4 regions of the Synechococcus sp. NB0720_010 genome follow, and region 3 is predicted to be linked to each of the others. Evidence: predicted binding sites of a transcription regulator. Region 3 holds the regulator's gene; each other region holds the start of a gene.
The links. Region 3 encodes NtcA, which controls nitrogen genes in cyanobacteria. Its sites were predicted from a motif close to GTANCNNNNGNTAC; they were not measured.

Region 1 (3,441 bases), 380 kb from region 3:
CGGGGCGCCTGGAGGCCCTGCGGCGCTGGTTCAGCCCAGCACTTCGCTAAAGGCGGCCTCCAAGTTGTGGTGGTCATGCCCTGGCCTGGCCAGCTTGCACAGGGCAAACCGCTCTAATTCGTTGAGCGCGACCCATTGCTCTGTTTGCAGGGGGATGCCGCGGAGTTGCGCGGCCTCGATCAAGACCTCGGGAATCTGCTGCGGGTTTTGCCAGGGCTCGCCGCTGGCGATCGGCAGCGTTTTGGCCTGACCGTCGGCCATGGCCTCCGTGCGACTCAAGAGGTGCTCCCCCAGTTGCTCAAGCGCGTCTTGGGTGTCGAGCCAGTCGACAAGTGTTTGCCGCTCGTCTTGGTTGAGGGCGAGCCAATGGTTGAGCTTGAGCTTGATGCCGCAGAGGTCCAGCTTGCGGCGCACGCAGAGGGGAATGCAGCGCCAGTTGCCGATGAAATCGCTTTCAAAGTCAAAGCAATGGCTTGCTGAGGGGGCCTCAGTTGTCACGGCCAGACGTCGTTCTGGTAGTGATTTTGACGCTTCTGAGGATTGCTTGCTCCCGGCGGATGGGTTTGGTGTCAACGGCGGCCAAATCGGTGCGTTGGTCTCTTCAAACTCCCTTCAATTCTTCCGTTCACCATGCGTTTGGCCGTTGCTCTTGGGGTTCTGCTGGGCAGTTCCCACGGCTGGGTGAGCAGCGATCGACTTCTGGCAGGCGCGGCCGCCTGGTCCATGGCGCCGGCAGCGTCCACAACGTTTTGGACCGGTTCGGCTGGCGAGGGTTGGCTGACGTCTCCATAGTGGATGGGTTAAATCCCCCATGCCGTCATGGCAACCAAAACTGGAGTTGCGGTTCAGGGCCGCCATCCCCTGACGATCGCCACAGGTTTCATTGGAGCCTTTGTTGTCGCCTCCTTGGGCGTCCAACTCATCCGTAGTGCCTCCATCTCGGCTTCCGCTCCCGCGTCGGTGCAGCCCGTGATTGCTGGCCAAGCGGCGATGTGGCAGGTGCTGGGCGAGCGCTGATTGGTTGCTCTCAGCCCATCTCCTGGCGCAGACGCTGGAGGTGGGCCATCACCACCCCCGAGCTCAGAAGATCCCGGCAGCGCTCGAGGCCGTCGGTGAGGTTCGCCTCCAGTCCGGCCTGCCAGAGGTAGGTGCCGGCATTCCAGATCAAGGCGGTCGCCAGTTCCCCTTGCCCGCCGAGGGCGGCGGCCGCTTGGTTCCCCCAGGTCTCCAGCCCGTCCCAAAGCGGGTCGGCTCCGTAGCAACCGTTGTCGCGGGGGTGGAGAATCTGGCGCCCGTCCTCCTCTCGGGTTGGACGACCCGTCACGCAGGCCCGACTGATCGGCAGATCGGTGCTTCCCTCGAGGCCTTTGACGGTCAGCACGTTGGTTTCCCCCGCTAAGTCCAGTGCCTTCCAGGCCCGCGCTTCGGTTGGCGGGTGGACAAAGCCACTGACCAGCAGGTGCTCGCCCTGGTGCGCAGTCCAGAGCAACTCGAGGCTGGCCAGCGGTGGCCGCTTGCCGAGATCCTCGCGGTAAGGGATCAGGGTTTCGGCATCCGGGAGGTGGTCCGGTTGATGGACCAACGCCAGATTGCAAGCGTTGAGCTTGGCCTGGACCCACTCGACGCTTCGGCCGGCGAGCTGCAGGCCCAAGCAGGCGAACAGCTCCTGGGCCGTGATCCCGTATTTCACGGGGATGCGGCCGGCCCCTTGCAGCACCACGGGGAGTCCGGCACTCGAGAGCACCAGGGCGGTGAGGGGGTAGATCGGAGCGGTGCGTGTGCGCCCGTCAAAGGGCATGCCGAAGCTGATGGCTGGCTTGCCGGTTGTCAGCTGCGGGCCCCGCTTTCGGTACACATCCAGCATCCCGGTGAGCTCCTGAGGTTCAGGCCGGCGGATGCGGTGGGCGATCAGGAAGGCGCCGATTTGGGCCGGGCTAGCGGCCCCATCGAGCATCAGTTCGAGGGCGTGGGCGGCTTCTTCGCGCGTCAGTCCACTACTGGTGTGCTCGCCACTGCCGACTTTTCGGAGATAGGCCTTGAACAGCTCACGGCCATTCGGTGGGCCGTCGGTTGGGGGAGCGGCGTAGGTCAAGCCGACAGAAGAGCTTGTTCTCACTGGATTCTCCGTGCCGACAAGGCCCGATCTGGTAGCAGCCGCTACCAAGTTGTTTCAGGCTCGGTAACAAAGGCTGCGAAGTTGATCCCCATCTGCAGCGAATCTGACATGCGAGCAGAACGCAGATTGCGCTTCATTCTGTTCACTCCTCTCATCAATTCTGGCCTGTCTCCATGACGGTTACTCCTGTTTCAATGCCCTCGTTGGCAGCTCCCTCTCCCGCCACAATCACGGCGACGTTGATGGCGGCGAAGAAGGCCAAAGGGCTGAGCTTCGCTGATCTGGAGGCCGCCCTGGGTCGCGATGAAGTGTGGATCGCTTCGCTGTTCTACTGCCAGTCCACCGCTTCGGCTGAAGAAGCCCAAAAGCTGGCTGAACTGCTCAGTCTTGACCATGCCATTACTGAGGCACTGCAGTCGTTCCCGACCAAGGGCGGTCTGGATCCTGTGATCCCGACTGATCCGCTGATCTATCGCTTCTACGAGATCATGCAGGTGTACGGAATGCCCCTGAAGGACGTGATCCAAGAGAAGTTTGGTGATGGCATTATGAGCGCCATTGATTTCACCTTGGATGTGGACAAAGTTGAAGACCCTGCTGGTAACCGAGTGAAGGTCACCATGTGCGGCAAGTTCCTTCCTTATAAGAAATGGTGAGCTTCGGCTCCCAACGCAAAAGCCCACCAACGGTGGGCTTTTTTTGTGGCGAATTGTAGAAATGAATAGTTATGCCAAGGCCTGCTCGACCAGGGCTTGATGCCTGACCTGAGCCTTGAGTTGACGCCGCAGCGGCTCTTCTAAGGCTGTGCCAGCCAATTCGCCTCGAAGCTCCAGCAGCTGCTGGCAGCATTCCAGGCTGCCGATGCAACCGAGGGCCTGGAGTGCCGCTTCAGCGACGCGGGGCAGAGCTTCGGTGCTGATGCAGCCGCGAATGGCAGCTAAGACGCTGGGCTCGTTGCGCCGTTGCAGCAGCTTGATCGTGGCAATCACCACATCGGCGCGAAAGTCCTGCAGCAGAGGCGTCGTCAGGCGTAGGACCTCCTCGGCCGTCAGGCTGCGATTGCGGAAGGTCAGCAGGCTGAGGCCTGCCAGGCGATGGCTCTGGCCAGGTGCGCTCAGCGCTGATTCGATGATCCTGAAATCGATCAGATTGCCCCAGCAGCCGAGGGCTTCGAGCACATCGGGCTCCAGGGGTCCGGCCTCTGGCAGCCAGGTAAGGAGCTGAGTGCAGGCCTGGGGGTGATGACAGATTCCCAGGGCGCGAATGAGGGGCAGAGAAATGCCCTGCGATTGGCAGAGGGGAAGGATCAAGGCAATGGCCTCGGG
Region 2 (3,441 bases), 390 kb from region 3:
CCTGGTCTCAAAAATGCCGGTAAATGTGTAGTGCGGACTGCGGCTTTTTACGTCCTGGGCTTGGCGCCAAACTGTTCAATGAGAACCTCTTTCAGCACCGCTTGGATTTCACTGGCGGGAACTCCTTTGCGGTGCATCTCGCCGATTTGAGGGTTGGCACCTTGGGAGCCGCCAATGGTGATGTTGTAGCCCTCGCCCATGCCGCCATCGGGCTGTTTGGTTTTGGTTCCGGTGAGACCAATGGCGCCCATGTAGGCCTGGCCGCAGGTGTTGGGGCAGCCCGTCCAGTGGATCTTCAGTTCCTCCGGAAGGACCAATTCACGATCCAGCGCTTCAGCAGCAGCGAGGGCTTGATCCTTGGTGTTGGTGAGGGCAAAGCTGCAGTAGCTGTTGCCGGTGCAGCTGACGGTGCCAGCGGCAATGTGGCTGGGGTTCAGGCTGAAGCGCTGCAGCAGTGGTTCCGTTTCAAAGGCCTGGAGTTGAGCGCTGCTGATGCCGGTAAAGATCACGTTTTGATCTTCCGTCAGGCGCACGCTGCCGTCGCCATGGCGCTCGGCAAGGGCGGCAATGTCTTGGAAGTCTTCGGCGAGCAGGCGTCCGACGGGAACATGGACACCGGCGTAGTGCAGGTCCTGCTGCTTCTGGGGGTGGATGCCGTAGTGGGAGCGGGGTTCAGCGTCGAAGACTGAACCTGGATCTGGGGTCAGCGGACCAAAGCGTTCTTCCACCATGGCCCGGAAAGCCTCCAGGCCAACCTCGTCGAGATACAGACGGAAGCGACCCTTTGGACGCTTGTCCCGCTCGCCGTTGTCCCTCCAGATCTTGATCACGGCTTCGGTGATCGCACAGATTTGATCTGGCTTGACCCAAGCATTCAAGGGAATGGCATAGGCATTCATCTGGGAGGAGAGGATGCCGCCGATCCAGACGCCGAAGCCCATCTCGCCGTTGCGCTCAACGGGGTGGAAGGCGATGTCGTTGTGGAGCAGGAAGTTGTCGCGTGCACCAGCGACAGCCGTATTCCACTTCCGCGGAAGGTTGGAGAACTCGGGGTTGCCCTGGTGGTTGCTCGTGAGGAAGTTTTCGAGCTCCTGGGTGTACGGGCGAGTGTCGACAATCTCCAGGGGGTCAATGCCGGCAATGGGATTTCCGGTGACGTTCCTGGGGTTGTCGAAGGCCGATTGGATGGTGGTCAGGCCAACCGCTTTGAGTTGACCCAGAATCTCTGGCAGGTCCTCCAGGAGGATGCCGCGCATTTGGATGTTTTGGCGCGTGGTGATGTCAGCGCTTCCGTTGCTGCCGTAGCGAGCCACGATGTTGCCGACGACCCGAAGCTGCTCTGCGGAGATCACCCCGTTGGGAACCCGCAGGCGCATCATGAACAGCCCTGGAGTTTTGGGTCTCCAGAACATTCCGTACCACTTCAGTCGAAGCTGAAGATCCGTCTCATCGACGTTCTCCCATCCAAGTTTGGCGAACGTCTCGATTTCGCTGCCGACGAGTAGGCCGTCTTTGTCAGCTTTGTTCTGCTCAATCTTATTGAGCTTCTTACCTTCGAGCCAGCTCGGTAGTGCGCTGGGTATCTCGTTTGCGTTGGACATCGTTGGCGTCGCCACCATGGGAAATCGGTTCAGATGAAGTCAGCAACTGAGCCGTTTCCAAAACAAAGAACGACTAGTGGGTGGAATCAAATCATTCGCCCTCTGCACTGCTTTGTCGCCGTTGTTACGGATCGACGCCGTCCAAGGGGAGTGGTGAAAAGGGTGTCAACGGATACCTAAAGGGGCCCCATCTTCCGGGTTGATGGTCACGCTCTTCGGCCCCGCGCAGCTCAGTATTGGCGTCCGATTTCGCCCAGCATTCGCGTCGCTCCACTGCGAATCATTTGCCAGACCTTGCCCATGGCGGCGAAGTCGGCATCGAGTTCGCGCCTCCACTGCGGGGTGGGCTGCATCTCCCGGTAGCGGGGGCGTCCGTAGCTGCTCTGGGGCCTGCGGCGGGAGCTGGGCAAGGGGCGGGCGGCTGGCATCGTGTTCCTATGAATCCGGTGGATCTGACTCCATCAGCAGGCCCGGGCTGCTGGCGGTGGCCGTTGCTACCGAAGCCCTCCGCTGCTCGGCAGTCGCCCTTGCTCTTGGTGGTCCACGGCCACGCCGGTGGGCAGATTCCCCAGGTCATCACTGAGCTGCTGAACGATCTCGCCCAGGCCCGTCAGGCTCCGGTTTGGTTGCAAGCCCTCACGGCTGATCCTTTGGAGCTGCCCCAGGGGCAATCGCTGCTGTTGGTGCCCCTGCTGCTGACGCCCGGCAGCCATGCCCGCAGTGATGTCCCGGGGATCCGTGATCGGCTGCGCCGAGAAGGGCATCAGGTGTGCACGCTTCCTTTCCTCGGGGCCTGGGGCCCCTGGTTGGAGCATTTGCGCGCGCTGAATGCTCCGGCTGTGTTGCACCATCCCCTTCGGCCAGGGGTGGCGGATCGCTACCTCTCGGCCCTGAGCCGCTACCTGGGGGTGCCCTGCTTAAGTGCAGACCGAAGCGCCCCGAGCGATGCGGCGGCATTGCCCTTGGCCCTTGCGCCCAATCGGATGACGGCCCACCTACGGACGGACGTCTCCCCCTGTCTGGCGCTGCTGGAGCGTCCGGCAACCCGTCAGTTCTTGTTCAACCTCCTGCTCGATCTGCCATGACCGCTGACGTTGCCGGCAAGGTGTATCTGGTGGGGGCTGGTCCCGGTGATCCCGACCTCCTGACGGTCAAGGCCCAGCGTTTGCTCAGCCAGTGCGATGCCCTGGTCTATGACTCACTGGTGCCGCGCGAGGTCTTGGCCTTGGTGCCGGACGGTGCCGAGCAGCACTTCGTTGGGAAGCGCCGGGGCCATCACTCTGTGCCCCAACCCAGCACCAATGCCGTGCTGGTGGAGATGGCCAAGCGCCATCGCTGCGTGGTGCGCCTGAAGGGTGGGGATCCCTTTCTCTTTGGTCGTGGCGGTGAGGAGGCAGCCCACCTCGAGCGTCATGGGATCGCCGTTGAGGTGGTTCCCGGGGTGACGGCTGGGATCGCCGCCCCTGCCTATGTCGGCATTCCCGTGACCCACCGCCGTGCCGGCAGTTCAGTCACCTTCGTGACCGGTCACGAGGAGATTGATAAGCGTCGTCCTGGGGTGGATTGGCGCGGCTTAGCCCGCAGCAGTGATGGCCTGGTGATCTACATGGGCCTGCACAACCTGCCCCATATCTGTGAGGAGTTGATTGCCGGCGGCCTGGACGCCTCGACCCCTGCTGCTGCGGTGCAGCAAGGCACGGTGCGGGGGCAGAAGGCGGTGGTCTCCACCTTGGGTGGTTTGGCTGCAGCCGTTCAGGAGGCGGAGCTGGCCTCCCCGTCCATCGTGGTGATTGGCGATGTCGTCAGTCAGCGCGTTGAAAGCTGCGCCCCTGAGCCGGCC
Region 3 (3,441 bases):
GATCTGGCCTGTGCTGTGGTCAGAGCGCACCAAGCCGCATTTGCTGCGGCCGGGATCGAGTCCGATCCAAGTCATTGCGGGCGCTGCCAGCGAATGTCCACGGCAATCGGGTCGGCCAGATCACTGTTGCCTCTGGAGATGGCTTCGAGCTTGGCGGTCTCGCCCAGGGGGCGGTTGACCAGGGCCTCAGCCAGTTGATTGAGGCGTGCCGGGTCAAATTGCAGGCCGTTGGCCAGGGCCCCTTGGCGTTGGGCTCGGGTAAAGGCTGCGGCGAGGAGGAGGTTCAGACGGCTACGCACCTGGTCTGGGGAGCGCTCATCGGCCTCCAGCACGGTGGTGGCCAGTTGTTCTCCACTACGCACCACCCGTTTGTTGGGTCTGACATCCGGGAATGCCACGACCTGACGCTCCCCTTTGAGCACATTGGCCGCTGAGATCAGACTCACGACCCACTCGCCGCGTTTGCTGAGGGTGGTCTCCAATTTGCTGATGTCGCTGCGCGGCACCAACAGGATTTGACGGTTCGGTGTTTCGCCTGGCAGCACGCGCTGGTAAACGTTCAAATTCGTGCGCTGCAGCAGGGCGTGGATCACGTCTCGGGCCTGGCTGGGCTTCTCGATCCGCACCTTGGCCACCTCCAGGATTTGGCCACTGCTGATCACCACATCACCCTGACGTAGGGCAATCAGGTTGCGTTCGAGACGCTCGAGCTCTTGGCTGCTGCTTTTGATCTTGCTGTTGAGCTTGGCGAGCTCAGTGCGGTTGCGCTGGAGATCGGAATCCTTCGCGGCGATGTCACGGCTGAGGCGGTCGCGCTCGGCCTCCAGTTGTTTGCGTTGCTCCATCAGGGGAGCCAGTTCCTTCTGCAGCCGGCTGGCCTGCTCGGCCACCACCTTGAGTTGGCGTTGGGCCTCGCTGCGCTCGTTCTCTGCGCTGCGCAGGGCGTTGCGACTTTGGGCCAGGTCCTGGCGACTTGAGCTCAGGGCATCGCGGCTGTCCCGTAGGCGCTGTTCGATCTGATCGAGTTCAAAGAGCCCCGTGCGCAAGCGATCACTGACGAGCAGCATCAGCCCAAGGGAGATGGCACTGATCAAGCTGCCGGTCAGCACCGTGATCACTACGGCGGTTTTCTTGGGCCGCAACCGGAACAAGCTCAGCCGCGCCTTGCCGACCTTGGATCCCAAGCGATCCCCCAGGGTGGAGAGCACTCCCCCGAGGATCAGCAACGCCAGGATCAGGATCCAGCCGGACACGACGTTGTGCGACGACGGTCAGTATCGGTTGCGGTGGCTTGGAACGCAGCTGGGATCGGCCACCAGTTCAGCCGTTTAGCTGAAGCGTTTGGCGAGGGCCAACGGATCGAAGACGGTGATCTTCTTGCGGTCGATTTGCACCAGCCCGTCGTTGCGGAGGTCGCCCAAGAGTCGGGTGATCGTGACGCGGGTCGATCCGATTGCTTCGGCAATGGCCTGGTGGGACAGGCGAAGGTCGATCGTGATCCCTTCGCTGCTGGGCACTCCAAAGTCGCGGCAGAGCACCAGCAGGAAGCTCACCAGTCGCGAGGACATGTCGCGGTGGGTGAGGGTTTCGATCATGGTCTCGGTTTGAAGAATCCGAGAGGAGAGACCCTGAAGAAGCAATAGACCAACCGCCGGGTCCTGTTCGATCGCTTTGCGGACGGAGGTTGCGGGAGCCGTCACCAGCTCGACGCGAGTAAAGGCAATCGAGTGATAGAAGCGGTCTGAACGCTGGCCCGTGAGTAGAGACAGCACACCGAACAGGCTGTTCTCCCGCAGCAGTGCCACGGTGATTTCCTCGCCGGATTCGTAGACCCTGGAGAGCCGGACCGCACCCCGCTTCAGCAGATAAACCTTTTCGGCGGGGTCGCCGGGGAAAAAGATTGTTTTGCCCCGCTCAACGATCTCGGTGGTGCTACCGCTCAGGCCCCGGATGACATCCAGAAGCGTGGCATTGGGTGGCAGCGGACTGCCCGCGATCGGTGCGATCACTGACGTACCGGTCGTAGGGCTAGGGGAGTAGCGGCTGAATCCTTGCGTTGCCACGACCATGTCAGCGCGACTGAGTTGCTTGGAACCTACGGATCAGTCCAGGGCCGCCCTGTAGCCATTGAAACTAATTTGCTGCCTCTGCCAAGGCCTGCTTCTGGGCCTGCATCAGTTGATCGATGCCGCTTTCCGCTAGGTCAACCAGACCGGAAAGCTGTTGGCGACTGAAGGGTGCGCCCTCCGCGGTGCCTTGAATTTCGAGCAAATGTTGCTCTTGATTCATCACCACGTTCAGATCGACCTCTGCTTGGCTGTCCTCGCTGTAGTCGAGATCGAGGAGTGCGGCGCCATCCACGAGGCCAACGGAAACCGCCGCCACCTGCCCCACCAGGGGCGATCGTTCCAGCACTCCGCGCTGCTCCAGGCGTTGCAGGCCGAGGGCTAAGGCGGCCCAGGCTCCAGTGATGCTGGCGGTGCGGGTGCCGGCATCGGCTTGGAGGACGTCACAGTCGATTTGCAGGGTCCGCTCCCCCAGAACCTCCAAATCAAGGCAGGCCCTGAGGCTGCGGGCGATGAGGCGTTGGATTTCTTGGGTCCGACCGGAAAGCTTCATCAGCTCCCGTGGCTGCCGGCTGGGGGTGCTGGCGGGAAGCAGCCGGTAGTCGGCGCTCAGCCAGCCCTTGCCGGAGCCTTTACGCCACTTCGGAACACCCTCCTCTAAGCAAACGCTGCAGATCACAGCCGTGTTGCCCGTGTACACCGTGACGGAACTCAGGGCGAAGCCCATCGGATCCCAAGCGAAGCGGGTGCTGCGCAGGTCCGTTGCGCTGCGGCCGTCCCGCCTGGGTTGGGTGCTGCTCATCGCGGGCTGGCTCAGTGCCTCGATGGTACGGGTGTTTGCACTACAGGTAGTGCTTGTTGCTTGCCGGACGGCCTAACGCCGCTACATTCAGGATCCCAAGCGGCAGCCATGCACTCGATGACGGCCAGCATTGCAGCCACGCCCCGTGCTGGACACCTGCGTCCGTTGGCTGTGGTCCCGGCGTCGGCCCCCGCTCGCAGCGTGCGCCTGGCAGCTCAGCAGGAGGGTCAGCTCCAGGTGCACACCGCTCCCTTCCGCGGCAGCTTCAGTGGGGTGTTCAGTCAGGCCCTGCGCAGTGCCGGGCTTGGTAGCCGCGTTCTGGTGAGCCAATTCCTCAAAGGTGGGGTCGATCAGGGTCTGGAGCGCAGTGTGTGGCTCTGTGGCCGCCTTCAGTGGCTGAGGCCAGCCGTGGCGGGTTGCCTCTCTGAGCCTGTGCCGGCCTCCCAGGCCGATGTCGAGGCTGTGCGCGAGATCTGGGCGTACACCCGTGAGCAGTTTCTGAGCGGTCAGCTGGATCAGTTGGTGCTCGATGAGTTGGGCCTGGCCGTCGAATTGGGCTACCTGTCCGAGGCG
Region 4 (3,441 bases), 910 kb from region 3:
GGGTGGCATCGGTAATTCCGTAAAACAATTGGCAGCCACGCCGGATCTCCCTGAGCTGCTCTGGGGTTGGCTCCTCCCAAAACCCGTCGTTCTCGACCAGGGTCCAGTAGAGACCATTGAGCTGCTCCCACATCTCACTGGTGATGACATCCCGGATCTGCCTGGCGTTTTCCCTGGCCAGCGCGATGCAGTTGACGATGCTGTTGGGGTTGGCCTCAGCGCGGATGAGAAATTCAAGAACCTGCTGTTCACCTCCACCGGGGTAGAGCGCATCAAACAGAGAGCGATGACCACTGGCATCGATCAGTGGTTGCCAGGGCTCTGCGCTACCAGGGGGGCAGTCCAGCGCCATGGCAGCACTGACCTCGACAAAGCGCGAGATGTTCTCGGCCCGCTCCACATAGCGGTTGATCCAATAGAGGGAATCCGCGACGCGGCTCAGCATGGGGCGTCCTCCACGATCCAGGTGTCCTTGCAGCCGCCGCCCTGGGAGGAATTCACCACCAGTGATCCCCGCTTGAGGGCCACGCGGGTTAACCCGCCTGGTGTGACCCAGGTGGTTTTGCCCCGCAGGATGTAGGGCCGCAGATCCACATGGCAGGGGTAGAGCTCGCCGTCACTAAGGGAGGGGACGGTGGAGAGCTCCAGGGTGGGTTGGGCAATGAAGTTGCGCGGATTGGCCTCGATCTTCGTGGCGAAGTCTTGGATCTCCTCGTCACTGGCATGGGGTCCGATCAACATCCCATAGCCTCCAGCTTCCGAGACGGCTTTCACCACCAGCTCCCGTAGATGGCTTAGTACATAGGACCGATCTTCAGCTTTAGAGCAGAGGTAGGTGGGGACGTTTTGGATGATGGCTTCCTCCCCGAGGTAGTAGCGCACCATCTCCGGCACATAGGCGTAGATCAGCTTGTCGTCGGCAATTCCAGTTCCAGGAGCGTTGGCAATCGCCACCCGTCCCTGGGCATAGACCTCCATCAGTCCGCGGACCCCCAGCATTGAATCGCTGCGGAAGACGGCGGGATCGAGGAAGTCATCATCAATGCGCCGGTAGATCACATCGACGGTCTCCAATCCACGGGTCGTGCGCATCCAAACCCGTCCGTCTTCACAGGCCAAGTCCCGGCCCTCGACGAGGGGAATGCCCATCTGTTGAGCCAGATAGCTGTGTTCGAAATAGGCGCTGTTGAACACCCCGGGGGTCAGGAGGACGACCCGGGGGGAGTCGGTCCAGGGCGCCAGCTCCCTCAGGGTCTGCAGCAGCTGGGAGGGGTAGCGATCAATCGGCTGGACGATCCGGCCACTAAACAGGCTCGGGAACATCCGTTTCATCACCCTCCTGTTCTCCAGGAAATAGGCGACACCAGAAGGACATCTCAGGTTGTCCTCCAGGACGCGCCAGGTTCCTTCTCCATCACGGATCAGATCAAGCCCGGAGATTTGACACCATTTGCCCAAGGGGGGCTTGAACCCTTGAAGCTCGCGCCTCCACCCCAGGGAACTTTCCACGTGCTCCCGCGGAATAACCCCATCTCGGATGATGCGTTGCTCGCCGTAGATGTCACCCAGAAATTGATCAATCGCCTCTAGGCGCTGGGACAGTCCTCGCTCTAGACGCTCCCACTCCTTCGAGCGAATCAAGCGTGGCAGCGGGTCGAATGGAAGGATCCGTTCCCCCACGCGTCCGCCCGAATCATTCAGCCTGAAGGTGGCCCCGAGTCGCTTCAGTAGGACTCCAGCGGCGGCGTGATTGCGGTTGAGTTTCTCGATCCCGAGTGCACCCAGGGAGTTCACCAGGGGCTTGAGGCCGGAGCGAGGGCCTTCGGCGGCACTGAAGTATTCGTCATATCCCTTCTTTGGCCTGTACTCGGTAAACATTGCTCGAGTGGAATTGGGGCAAGCATGCAGAGCAGTCAGACCCCTTCAGGTTTCTTTCGCTACCAAAGTCCACCCCGGTTCGTGGCCACCCGCATCACCTGTAGTGGTCGCTACGGATGATGAGTTGATGCACCTATGGCAAGGGTTCAATCGCCGAGCCAGCCTCTGCTCGTTGCTCCTGAAGACCCATGGCCCAGGTCCCTGTGCTGGTCGATCCCCAAGGGGGAGTGATCTATCAGCTGCGCTCCAGCGAAGGCGAGCTTTATCAAGTGCGATTTGAGGACAACTGCCTGTTCTGCGACAGCCTCCCTGCAGGTCAAGCCCACCTGAGGCTGCTGGAGCAGCGCGCAGCCTTAGGCCTGTAGCTCATCCAGCCGCTTCAGGATCTCCTGGCTGTGGCCTAGGGGCCGTACCCCTAACCAGCGCTCTTTAAGAACCCCTTCTGGGTCAATCAAAAAGGTGTGACGTTGGGAGAAGGGCGGGATCCAGCTGCCGTAGCGCTTGCTGGTTTCTCCTCCGGGATCAGAGAGTAGCGGGTAGGTCAACGCCTCGCTTCCGCAGAACTCTTTGTGGGAGTCCGTGTCGTCTGCACTGATTCCGACCACTTCGGCATTGCGGGCATGGAACAGCTGCAGATCCCGTTGAAAGCCCTTGGCTTCCAAGGTGCACCCCTCCGTGAAATCTCGGGGATAGAAGTAGAGCACCACCCAGCTCCCTTTGAAATCGCTCAGGCTGCGTACGGCTTCGACGGCCCCCCCCTCGCCTGGAACCACGCCGGAGAGCCCAAAGCCAGGGGCCGGTTGATCGAGATCGGGCAGGGTCCCTCCCATCGAAAAGGCCTGCCGGGGGAGTCCCAGCAGGCCTAAGGCCGCAGCACCAAACGAAACAAGCAGGTTGCGGCGGTTCAACTTGATCCTGGGAGAACTCCCAGGATTGAAGCTCAGATCTTGGCCAGGTTGATGCCCAGCTGCTTGGCGTAGGCGCCCAGGCCCTTCTTTTGAATGGTCTTCAGGGCACGGGTGGAGACCCGCAGTTTCACGTAACGGTTGCCTTCAGCCCACCACAGACGGCGCTCTTGCAGGTTCACCTGCTGGAGCTTCTTCGTGCGGATGTGCGAGTGGGAGACGGCCATGCCGTTGTTGGCGCGCTTGCCGGTGAGTTGGCAGACCCGGGACATGACCGATCTTCTAAAAACACAACTTCGGGCAAATTGCCCAAGCACCCACCATAGCAAGTCGGGTCACACCCCAGAACCCAAGGCCTCAGTGCAGTTGTGCAGGTGCAAGGTTTGCGTCGGGAAGGCGAACTCAATGCCCTCCTGGGCGAAGCGTTGGACGATCGCCAGGTTGATCCGTTGCTGGGCTTCCATCGCCTGGACGTAGTCGTTCGAAGGAACGAAATAGACCAACTCAAAATCAAGGCTGCTGCTGTTGAAGGCCACGAAATGGGCCCGGTCAAAGCGGGCATCGCCCCCCTGCTCAACAATGGCTTTCAACAGGCCAGGGATCCGTTCCAGTACGGCGTGGCTGGTGTCGTAGGTCACCCCCAGCCGATAGATCAGCC

Region 1: a site for NtcA is predicted at 2,148-2,161, ahead of LY254_RS08795 (anthranilate phosphoribosyltransferase family protein). Genes of this name have one in related genera too.
Region 2: a site for NtcA is predicted at 1,764-1,777, ahead of LY254_RS08815 (ferredoxin--nitrite reductase). Genes of this name have one in related genera too.
Region 4: a site for NtcA is predicted at 1,979-1,992, ahead of LY254_RS02045 (circularly permuted type 2 ATP-grasp protein). Genes of this name have one in related genera too.

Annotation. Positions count from the first base shown of each region.
Region 1 covers NZ_CP090898.1:1,675,863-1,679,303, forward strand. Annotated here, with positions in the region: gene LY254_RS08780 (molybdopterin oxidoreductase family protein) at 1-50, shown strand, start outside; gene LY254_RS08785 (nitrate reductase associated protein) at 31-498, opposite strand; gene LY254_RS08790 (hypothetical protein) at 820-1,017, shown strand; gene LY254_RS08795 (anthranilate phosphoribosyltransferase family protein) at 1,028-2,092, opposite strand; gene cynS (cyanase) at 2,320-2,772, shown strand; gene LY254_RS08805 (hypothetical protein) at 2,842-3,441, opposite strand, start outside.
Region 2 covers NZ_CP090898.1:1,680,650-1,684,090, forward strand. Annotated here, with positions in the region: gene LY254_RS08815 (ferredoxin--nitrite reductase) at 48-1,619, opposite strand; gene LY254_RS08820 (hypothetical protein) at 1,832-2,029, opposite strand; gene LY254_RS08825 (hypothetical protein) at 2,138-2,686, shown strand; gene cobA (uroporphyrinogen-III C-methyltransferase) at 2,683-3,441, shown strand, end outside; gene LY254_RS08835 (hypothetical protein) at 3,408-3,441, opposite strand, start outside.
Region 3 covers NZ_CP090898.1:1,295,042-1,298,482, reverse strand. Annotated here, with positions in the region: gene LY254_RS06970 (resolvase) at 1-75, opposite strand, end outside; gene LY254_RS06965 (DUF3084 domain-containing protein) at 72-1,253, opposite strand; gene ntcA (global nitrogen regulator NtcA) at 1,329-2,069, opposite strand; gene rph (ribonuclease PH) at 2,134-2,868, opposite strand; gene LY254_RS06950 (cob(I)yrinic acid a,c-diamide adenosyltransferase) at 2,986-3,441, shown strand, end outside.
Region 4 covers NZ_CP090898.1:384,065-387,505, reverse strand. Annotated here, with positions in the region: gene LY254_RS02050 (alpha-E domain-containing protein) at 1-445, opposite strand, end outside; gene LY254_RS02045 (circularly permuted type 2 ATP-grasp protein) at 439-1,878, opposite strand; gene LY254_RS02040 (hypothetical protein) at 2,067-2,243, shown strand; gene LY254_RS02035 (peroxiredoxin) at 2,232-2,786, opposite strand; gene rpmB (50S ribosomal protein L28) at 2,819-3,055, opposite strand; gene LY254_RS02025 (mechanosensitive ion channel family protein) at 3,119-3,441, opposite strand, start outside.